Regions from separate parts of the Mesobacillus boroniphilus genome, predicted to be linked through region 2. Evidence: riboswitches for the same ligand, from Rfam matches in the RefSeq annotation. Region 2 holds a riboswitch; the other holds the start of a gene.
The links. A riboswitch is a leader RNA that binds a small molecule or an ion and turns the genes downstream of it on or off. The one in region 2 is predicted to bind cobalamin.

Region 1 (5,405 bases), on a different contig from region 2:
GGGCTCATATTCTGTGTGATTTCCGTGCAGAGATTACTGCAGTAAATCATCCCTTTGTGGTGATTGGCATTAAGTCTGTTAACCTGATCCCTGTAAAACATGTAAGGTGTGCCGGTTTCAAGCTGAGAGACCATGATCGATTTAAAGATTTCAATGGCAGGTACCACTTCATGTGACAAACTAGGATGGTAGACGCAGGCCCAATATTTGTCACGGAAGGAGCCTGCCCCCTTCTCCTCATCGAAATAATCTTCAAGGGAAAATCCCATGACCTTCCTTACTTCATGAGGATCGAACAGATACCAGTCCCCTCGCTTTTCTACTTGTTCCATAAATAAATCGGGGATGCAAATACCCGAAAACAAATCATGCGTCCTCTGGCGCTCGTCTCCATTGTTCAGTTTTGCATCCAGAAACGGGAAGATATCTTTATGCCAGACATCGAGATACACAGCAATTGCACCCTGACGCTGGCCTAATTGATCAACTGAAACCGCGGTGTTATTCAGCTGTTTCATCCACGGGATGACTCCGGAACTGACCCCTTTAAAGCCCTTGATATCACTGCCGCGGCTTCTGATTTTACCAAGATAAACACCAATGCCGCCGCCATTTTTACTCAAGGTCGATATATCTGTATTCGAGTCGTAAATACTCCTTAAATCGTCCGCAACTGTATCGATAAAGCAGCTCGATAATTGGCCATAGCTTTTGCCGGCATTCGAGAGTGTCGGAGTGGCCACTGTCATATAAAGATTTGAAATTGCCCAGTATGCCTCCTTAACTAGTTCAAGCCGTTTTTCTTTCGGTTCTTTAGCCAGCAGTGTCATGGCGATCAGCATGAACCGTTCTTGTGGCAGTTCGGCAAAATCACCATTTTGTGTTCGCGCCAGATACCTTTCCGCCATGGTTAAAAGACCGATATATGTAAACAGCTTGTCTCTCTCGGGATCAATGACTTTTTCCAGGTAATCTATTTCTTCACGGGAGTAGGATGTTAAGACTTTACTGTCATAAATCCCAATACCAATTAATCTATTGATAAGTTCATAGAACGATCCGTAACCAGACTCTAATCTTGTATTTCTATAGTTTGCGCTAAGCTTGTATAATTTCTTTAGATAAAACCTCGCAGCCACATATGTCCATTCAGGCTCATTCCGGCTGATTCGTTCAACGGCGGATAAAATCAGCATGTTTTCGATCTGGCTGTCTGTCATTTTCTTCACTTCAAGGGCATGATCCACCTTTTCTTTGAACCGTTGAAAGTCTAGTTTAGGGAACGACCGCTCTATTTCTGCGACAAGTTTGGCTACATTTTCATCCTTTACTTGGATACTCATTGAACATTCCTCCATCTTGGTTACTTTTTCTCATTTCCAGCCTCCTCTGCCTTCTCATATCGGCAGTGTTGAACATCTCCTGTTCTTCATCATTCTCTGGAATCACCCTTGCGACGGGTACCGGTTTACCATTGTCATCCTTTGCAACCATGGTAAGAATCGAGGTGGTAGTCAACGTTTTCCTGCTAGTTTTCAAGTTTTCACTTTCCACTTTCACGAACACTTCCATTGACGTTCTGCCTGTTGAAATGACCACCGCTTCGAGTGTTAAAATATCGCCTACTATTGCGGAAGACAAAAAATTCACCGAGTCAATCGAGGCGGTGACGACAGCCTTTCTGCTATGTTTCATTGCCGCTATAGCGGCAATTTCATCAATATACGAAAGTACCGTTCCGCCAAAAATGGTTCCAAGATGGTTTGTATCCGGAGGCAAAACCAGCCGGTTCTGAAATGTCCTCGATACATTTGATGATAATCTTTCCATTGTTAACCCCCTAAGTGCAAAATGCTCCCTGAAAAATGAGAAAAACCCATCTCGAAAGATGGGTTTAAGTAACGTTGATCGATTAACAGCTCATATAAAGCAGCAAAAAAGCATGAGTCTATCAATTTATCCACGTAATACCTTCCCAATTCCCGAAGAAGATAACACGAATAAATATGGCAGGTCTCCTGACTTGTGCTTCACCCTAATTTAAGGCCTTCCCATCTATTTTTTAGACAGTGGTTCTTCCTTATTTCGTCAGCACTTACAGTTGCGGGAACAGTTCTGGATTCTCACCAGATTCCCTATTAAGTCTTGTTCAGACACCATACTTATCGGTAATTTCAATATTTAGTTATAAAACTACTTATCCAACACAATATATCGTGTTATGAATTGATAGTAAATCATCTTCCTGGCTTTTTCAACTATTTTTCATCCATGGGTGCATGGGGACATACGCCATATCCCACTTCTCCTTTCCGTTGCTTAATTTTATGATTCTTAGCCAGTTCATCAAGAAACTTGGAAGAGAAGATACGACCTAGTTCATCAGACAACAGCTTGAATTCGTCTTCAAATGTTAGTTCGACCATACAAAAAAGCCCACCTTTCTTTGGATTTAAAGAAAGGAAAGGCTATTTTCCAATAAAGTGATATTTATTTGCTTAACTTGATGGATATGGGATACGTCCCTATGCATCCACCTGCTAGGAAAGAATTTTTTCCCCTTGCATCGAAATGACGGTTCCAGCTTTTCCTTCCATTGCCTCAAAAGCAAAGTCAAGTGAAGTGATGATTGTTTTCCTCTCTGGATTTGATTGTGCGAATTGTATCGCTGCTTGAACTTTTGGAAGCATGCTTCCTGCTGCGAAGTGGCCTGATTGACTATAGGATGATAGTTCTCCGATGCTGATTTCTCCTAGCTTGCGTTGGGTTGGCTTATTGAAGTCGACATATACATGATCAACAGCTGTTAGAATGATCAGGGCATCCGCATTTACTAGTTCTGCCAGCTTTTGCGAAGCAAAATCTTTATCAATGACCGCTTCAATCCCTTTCACACCATTCTCTGTCTCTATGACCGGAATTCCGCCTCCCCCTACAGATATCACAATATTTCCTTCATCGACAAGAGATTGTATAACAGAATGCTCCTTGATGCTAACAGGAAGTGGTGAAGGTACTACTCTTCTCCATCCTCTTCCTGCATCCTCCTTAAATTTTGCTCCCGTTTCTTCCATCAATCTCTTCGCTTCTTCCTCACTATAAAAAGGGCCGATTGGCTTTGTTGGATTTTTAAATGCTGGATCCTTCTGATCAACGACGACACGAGTGACAATTGTAGCGATATTCTTTTCAATCCCTCGTTCCTTCAGTACTTTATCCATCGCATTTTGCATCCAATAACCAATCATTCCCTGGCTCATTGCACCGCAAGTATCAAGGGGCATTTGAGGATTCTTATCTGAATGTGCTGCTTTTTGCTGAAGCAGTATATTTCCCACTTGAGGACCATTGCCATGAGAAATAATGATGTCAATCCCTTTTTCAATAAAACCGACCAGCTGTCTTGCGGTATTTTCAAGCGCTAGCTGCTGAGCCTCAGCCGATGCATCTCCTGACTGGATCGCATTTCCTCCTAGCGCGATCACAACCTTTTGTTTTTTCATACTAATCGCCTCTTTATCTGTGTTTGTAGGATTTCATAAAAAGCCAATACGATTAATTCAGCATTGTCGCAATGCTTAAGATGATCATGACAATTACTGAAAGAACAACGACTAATTTCCAGACATGTTTTAAATAGGTTGTATAAGGTATTCTCGCAATCGCCAGGGCACCCATGATAACCGCACTGGTAGGAGTAAGCAGGTTCACTACCCCTGAGGCACTCTGGTAAGCGGTAATGACTAAATGCCTGCTCACTCCCGCAAAATCAGCGAGTGGAGCCATAATCGGCATTGACAATGTTGCTAAACCAGATGTTGAAGGTACCAGGAAAGAAAGCGGAAGATAGAATAAGAAAGCAAGGTTTGTAAATACAACCGATCCCATATCGCTTAGGAATCCTTCTCCCCAATGGAGGACGGTAGCTGTCATTCCGCCAGCATCCATTACAACGGTAATCCCTCTGGAAATAGCGATGATCAAAGCAACACCCAGGAGATCTCTTGCTCCATTGACAAAAGTACTTGTGAATTCCTCTTCCTCCATCCTGTAAATGAATGCAATGATGATGGACGAAGTCAAGAACAGCATGGTCAGCTCGCCAAACCACCAATCACCCAGTGGCATCATACCACCAAGGAACTTACCGATGACCGGAATACTTGCTAAAGCGTTTGTCATATCTTCAAAGATTGAAATATTGAATTTATAAGCCCAGGGAATGACACCAAGGATCATCACAACAAAGGTCAAGGCGAAAACGGATAATACCGCTTTATGGCGTCCAGTGAATTCTAATTCTCCTGTTTTTTGGGATAGAAAATGCTTCTCATTTTCTTCTTTGAATTCGGCAATCAAGGATTTGGATGGGTCATCCTTCACTTTCTTTGCATAACGCATGACGAAAAGAATGCCCACGATTAAAGTGACTGCAAGGATAATCAGTCGGAGAACAATGCCGTCACCTATCGAAATACCCGCAAATCCTGAAGCAATACCGGTCGCAAATGGATTGACAGTTGAGCCAAGACAGCCGATACCGGCTCCAATCGCAATAATCGATACCGCTGTCAATGAATCATAACCAGCTGCAATCAGGACTGGAATGAGGATCGGATAGAAGGCGATTGTTTCCTCAGCCATTCCATAAGTCGATCCGCCAATTGCGAACAATATCATTAGAATTGGAATTAGCCATTGCTCCCTGCCCTTCAGTTTCCGGATGACTCTCGCAATCCCGGCATCTATAGCCCCTGTCTTCATGACAACGCCAAGGAACCCACCGATAACTAGTACAAAAAGGGCAATATCCTTTGCATCAAAGAAACCGTTGATTGGAGCATTCAATACCTCCCAAAGGCCTTGAGGGGTTTGTTCATCTTCAGCAAGCTTCTGATACGTGCCTGCTATCGGCAGCTCCCTTCCAGTATCTTCATCTACCTTTGTATCGTAATGCCCGCCTGGAATGACCCAGGTTAAAGCGGCTATGACGACGATAATCAAAAATAATAATGTATACGCTGTAGGCATTTTGAACTTTTTCATACCAATACCTCCAATGATTGAAATACATATCTAGCGAGTTAACCTGTAAATCGCTTTTGCATATATGATCATTGCTGTAAAAATGGCCTCCAGTTCGATATATTCATTCGGCTGATGTTCAGTTTTCGACTGATGAGGGAATACAGCCCCGAACGCAACGGTGTTATTCATTGCCCTGGCATAGGTTGCTCCTCCTGATGAAATAGGCTGTGAAACGGTATCTTTCGTAACCTCCTGATACTCATTCATCAGTGTTTCGATTAAAAAATGGTCTTTTGGAATATAGATTGATCTCAAATAATCAAACTCTTTGTACTCCAGACCATATTCCCTTGCCTTCTCAGACAATAGGTGTACAA
Region 2 (5,405 bases):
ATATCAGGCGCTTTTCTATCACATGGATTGCAGGCAAACAGGCTGATTGCTCTAGATGACGAGGGTGTCAATGTTCATGTGATGTCAAAGCAATCAGCAGCCCGGATCACGATGCGAACGATTGAGGAGCTTGAAGAAGCAACAAAAAAGGTACCTGCGATGGCTTATGACATACGTTCCTTTGAAAAACTCGGTGCTCTTCATAGTCTGCTGGATGGAGTAAATGCCGATGAACCAGCAGAAGAAGACATTTTAAGGGTTTTCAGTAAGTTAACAGAAGCTATTGAGGACATAGAAAACAAACAGAGAGATTTAAGCAGCAGACTTACTTCTGCTTTTGCCAGACAAGGCGGAAGGGAAGCCTCCATATTGGTGAGAGAGAAGCTGGCTGAGCAATGGAACTAGAAACACATGACTTGCTGGAGATCGATAAAAAGGATTTAATAAGCCATACAGAGATTCCGGAATGGGCGGTCCATTCACTTGAAAATACTCCATTTGTCGTGGTTCGCCGTGTCCATGCACCAGAGGGACAGGTAGCCGTTGGGATAAGAGGGAGAAATAGAAATCAAAGATTTGGCGCATTCCTTGAAGAAAGAAAAGTGATTCGGCAAATTAAACCAGAACAACTCACATCAAAGAAAATGTGGGAGGATAAGCAGGCTGATGTTTTCTCAGCTCTAGACATGGCAGCATCTATTTTTCGAAATTACGAGATCTCCTGGGGACCGGGGGGCAGCGTTGGATTCGAGCTTGCCAGCGGTGTGGTAACAGTCACATCCGAAAGTGACTTAGACCTTATAATCCGGGCACACCAACCACTTCCAATAGCAGATGCTGTCGCTATGGTTGAAAGGCTGGAAAGAAGTAATGTAAGAATCGATGTCCAAGTTGAAACACCAGCTGGCGGTTTTTCTTTAAAGGAGTATACTAGGGATTCAGGTTCCTTCCTTTTAAAAACAAAAATTGGACCGAAATTAACCAGAAATCCTTGGAATGAGGAAGTTAAAAAATTTTAATTTTATAGAAAAATTTACTTTAGAAGCGCAGGGGGAGTATATAACGTACCTTGCGCTTTTTTCTTTTCTAATAAAGAATGGAGAAATAATTTGCTGTAATAATGAAAGGTAAGCGATGTTCATGTCGAATTTTTACTAACGGTGAATGATTTAGTGCTTTCTTTTTTAATGATGAGTTTGGGAGAGTATAGGGGATACCTCCTGGTTTTTCTGCATATATATGTGTGATAAAAATATATGGTCATCTAATCCTTTGAAGGTGAGAAGATTTATGTATATACCCAAACATTTTAAAATCGATGATATGGAACAGATATATGAGTTTATTGAAAAGTATAGTTTTGTAACTCTATACTCGACACATATGGGAGAACCTTATGCAACTCATTTGCCGCTGATTCTAAAGAAAGATGAAAATGCTTTATATGGCCATTTTGCCAGGGCTAATGGGCAGTGGAAGGATATTGGGAATCAATTGGCTCTTGTGGTTTTCCAGGGTCCTCACTGTTATATTTCACCTTCTTGGTATGAAACAACTAATGCGGTGCCTACGTGGAATTATGTGTCCGTCCATGTATACGGGAAAGTGGACATAATTGAAGATGAAAAGGTACTATTTGATTCCTTGGATGAGATGGTCACTAAATATGAAAAGCCAGATAGTCCTTACAATTTGAAAAAGGTAGACACCGACTATATTGAAGGATTGAGTAAGGGCATTGTTGCGTTTAAAATAGCCATTACTAAAATTGAGGCAAAGGCTAAACTAAGTCAAAATCATTCACTGGAAAGGCAAGAGATAATTATTCAAAATCTAGAAAAAATTGCAGGTCAAGATCATTTAGAAGTAGCGACCCTAATGAAGAAAAATCGCTAAAAATCTGCTGAGTGGAAAATTAAAACAGACAGTAGCTATAAACTGTACCCTGTCTGTTTTTTTCAAAGCTTTCTAGAAAATGAAAAAATCACAAAATTGTACTTAAGGAATTAAATTTTAGCTAATTTATACAAATTATTACTTCTATCGACAGTAATTGTGTATAATTGGATTCAGCGGAAAATTTAATACATAAAGAATTTGGTGTCTTCTAAACGAGTTAGTAGTTTAGAGACTTAATAGGGAAGTTGGTGAAATTCCAACGCGGTCCCGCCACTGTAACTGGGAGCTTCAAGCTTGATGCCACTGTACTTTTTGTATGGGAAGGCGCTTGATAGCAATGACCAGAAGCCAGGAGACCTGCCTGATTCTTCGCGCCACAACCTACGAGGATAGGAGGTGTTTGGGAACGATTCTGGCTTTTTATAGGAAGAACCGGCACAAACATCTCCATGGGTAAAATGGAGGTGTTTTTTTAGTTTCATAGACATGTTTTTTGTTGTGCAAAGAATTTGAGTACAAACCTTAAAAAGATAATTCGGAGGAATGACAAATGAAGAAGTTGAATGCATTTTTATTTGCTTTATTGTTAACGATTGGTGCTTTGGCTGGTTGCGGCAGCAATGCTGACCAGTCAAACGCGGAGGAGACAAAGAAAACTGAGACGGCCCAGCAGGCAGAAGCGAAATTCCCTGTCACCATTAAGGATGGAACAGGGCAGGAAGTGACCATTGAATCGAAACCAGAAAAAATCGTTTCCCTGATTCCAAGCAATACGGAAATTGCCTACGGATTGGGTCTGGATGAACAGATTGTCGGAGTTTCTGAATTTGATAATTTCCCTGAAGAAGTGGCCGAGAAAGAGAAGATTGGCGGCATGGAGTTCAATCTCGAGAAAATCATTTCTTTAAAGCCTGATTTGGTTCTTGCCCATGCTTCTAGTGCGCATTCGTCTGAAGCTGGACTTCAGCAGCTTAAAGATACAGGAATTACTGTGCTTGTCGTTAATGACGCGACAACTTTCGATGAAGTATATGAATCAATCAGCATGATTGGTACAGCGTCAGGTCAAAAGGAAAAAGCCGATGTTATGATAGCGGACATGAAGAAAAAAATTGAAGAGATCAAAACAAAAGCACAGGAAATAAAAGAGGAAGACAGAAAATCAGTATTTGTTGAAGTATCGCCTGCGCCTGAAGTTTATGCAGCTGGCAAGAATACCTTCATTGACGAAATGCTGCAGATCATTAATGCGGAAAACACTGTTACAGAAGAGGGATGGCCTAAGCTGGATTCAGAGGCCATTATTAAAAGAAATCCTGAGGTAATTATCACGACGCACGGTTATTATACACCTGAGCCGGTGAAAAATGTAACAAGCCGTGAAGGCTGGGACAAGATTACGGCGGTCAAGGAAAACCGCGTAGTCGATGTTCATTCAGACAAGGTGACGCGAACTGGCCCGAGGCTGACAGAAGGAGTAGAAGAGCTTGCAAAAGCGGTTTACCCGGATGTTTTTAAATAATAAGGTGAACTCTCATAACTTGCAGACAAGCATTCAAAAACAGATTCATTCCAAGGTAGCCGCACAGGAAATGAGAAGAGTTCCTGCAGCTTGCTCAGACGATGCAGAACAAGTGGAAATAGGAGAAAGCCATCTCAAAATGACGGGAGATTTCGTTGTCCTGAATTCTCCTATTCCATTAAAAACGATGTCTTCGGGAGTTGTCGGAGCGGGAACCGGCTGGTACAGGACCTTCGTGAACCGGCATGTGGACAAGGGTTATGATTGCAGTGACCACCGGAAAGAAATGATCCATTATCTGAAGGGACAGGGATTCGAGCCTGGTGAAACGGTTGGGATGATGACTGCCGTGATGCTGGAGGATGTATGTTATAAGCAATATCAGGAAGAAGGGTTCTCAGTCTTTATTGTTGTTACGGCAGGTACCGGAAATGCGGTGGACGCCTCAAAAAGCAGCGAGTATTATTCAGATGACATGTCACCAGGAACCATTAATATATGGATTTTCATCAGCGGGGAACTGACCGAGGAAGCTTTCATCCAGAGTATTATGACGGCTACTGAAGCGAAGACAAAGACCCTGCATGATTTGGAAATCAGGGACCGCTTGTCAGGAACGGTGGCCACAGGTACTTCCACGGACAGCATTCTGATTGCATCCACCCACTGCGGGCAAAAGCTGGATTACGCCGGCACGATTACTCCTCTGGGGAGGATCATAGGCAAGGGAGTGCATGAATGTACAGCAGAAGCAATCAGGAACAGCAAGAAAAGGGTGAAGATATGATTCTGAACCATCTTATCGCCGTGACACTTGCTGTCATCCTTGATTGGTTTGTTGGTGATCCGCCAGACTGGCCGCATCCGGTGAAATGGATGGGAACACTAATCTTCAAGTTAGACAGGCGATTGAATAGAGGCAGCGGCAGAAAAGCTAAAGGAGTGGCAATGGCCGCTGCCGTCCTTCTGATTGTCGGAAGCATCGCCCTCCTGGTTACATCGTTATTTTACACCCTGCATCCATTAGCGGGAATCCTCATGGAAGCTGTGCTGATTTCCACTGCCATTGCCCAAAAAAGCCTGAAGGAAGCAGGGCTATCGGTCTATTATCCACTTTTAGAAAATGATTTGGAAGAGGCTAGGCATAAGCTCTCCTGGATTGTTGGCCGCGACACAGAGCGGCTTAAGGAACCGGAAATTGTCCGTGCTGCTGTCGAAACGGTAGCCGAAAACACGAGCGATGGCATTACCGCCCCGATTTTCTGGGCAGTGATTGGAGGAGCTCCGTTTGCGCTTTTGTATCGGGCAATCAATACCTGTGATTCGATGGTCGGTTATAAAAGTGAAAAGTATTTTGATTTTGGCTGGGCATCAGCGATACTAGATGATCTGGTAAATTGGGTGCCAAGCAGGATTACTTCATTTTGTATGATCACTGCGAATCGCCCGCTTTTTACCACAAGAATGGCCGCCTTGAAGATGGTCAGGCGCGATGCCAAAGAGCACCCGAGCCCAAACAGCGGATGGGGAGAGGCTGCTGTGGCTGCCATACTGGGTGTCCAGCTCGGAGGCATAAATTATTATAAAGGTGTCATTTCTGAACGCGCCACGATGGGTGAACCACTTGTTACCCTTGAGAAAAATCATATTGTAGCAGCAAACAAAATTGTCACATCAACTGTTCCGCTCTTTTTAGCAGTGCTGTGGCTTGGGGGGATTCTCTATGAAATGGCCGTCTCATGGTGCCAATCCACACTTTTTATATGAAGCAATGAATCTGCCAGTTCCAAAAGAAAAACTGGATTTCAGTGCCAATATTAATCCACTCGGTCCGCCTCCTGTGTTGAAAGAGAATTGGGGCAAGCTCCTTGAGGCGGTTACTGAATATCCAGATCCACACGGAACAATTCTGAAAAGAAAGATCGCCGAAAGGGAAGGATTGCAGGAAAGCAATGTTCTCCTTGGGAATGGGGCTGCTGAAGTC

Region 1: another riboswitch for cobalamin. It lies ahead of DYI25_RS17845 (acyl-CoA thioesterase); the one in region 2 lies ahead of DYI25_RS05400 (ABC transporter substrate-binding protein).

What each region holds. Positions count from the first base shown of each region.
Region 1 is NZ_QTKX01000003.1:99,584-104,988, reverse strand. It holds gene DYI25_RS17850 (ribonucleoside-diphosphate reductase subunit alpha) at 1-1,343, opposite strand, end outside; gene DYI25_RS17845 (acyl-CoA thioesterase) at 1,321-1,830, opposite strand; cobalamin riboswitch at 1,992-2,176, opposite strand; gene DYI25_RS17840 (hypothetical protein) at 2,259-2,426, opposite strand; gene arcC (carbamate kinase) at 2,541-3,503, opposite strand; gene DYI25_RS17830 (YfcC family protein) at 3,556-5,046, opposite strand; gene DYI25_RS17825 (M20 family metallopeptidase) at 5,077-5,405, opposite strand, start outside.
Region 2 is NZ_QTKX01000001.1:1,069,072-1,074,476, forward strand. It holds gene mdcD (biotin-independent malonate decarboxylase subunit beta) at 1-405, shown strand, start outside; gene DYI25_RS05390 (malonate decarboxylase holo-ACP synthase) at 396-1,019, shown strand; gene DYI25_RS05395 (FMN-binding negative transcriptional regulator) at 1,291-1,896, shown strand; cobalamin riboswitch at 2,082-2,278, shown strand; gene DYI25_RS05400 (ABC transporter substrate-binding protein) at 2,450-3,421, shown strand; gene DYI25_RS05405 (adenosylcobinamide amidohydrolase) at 3,408-4,208, shown strand; gene cbiB (adenosylcobinamide-phosphate synthase CbiB) at 4,205-5,188, shown strand; gene cobD (threonine-phosphate decarboxylase CobD) at 5,145-5,405, shown strand, end outside.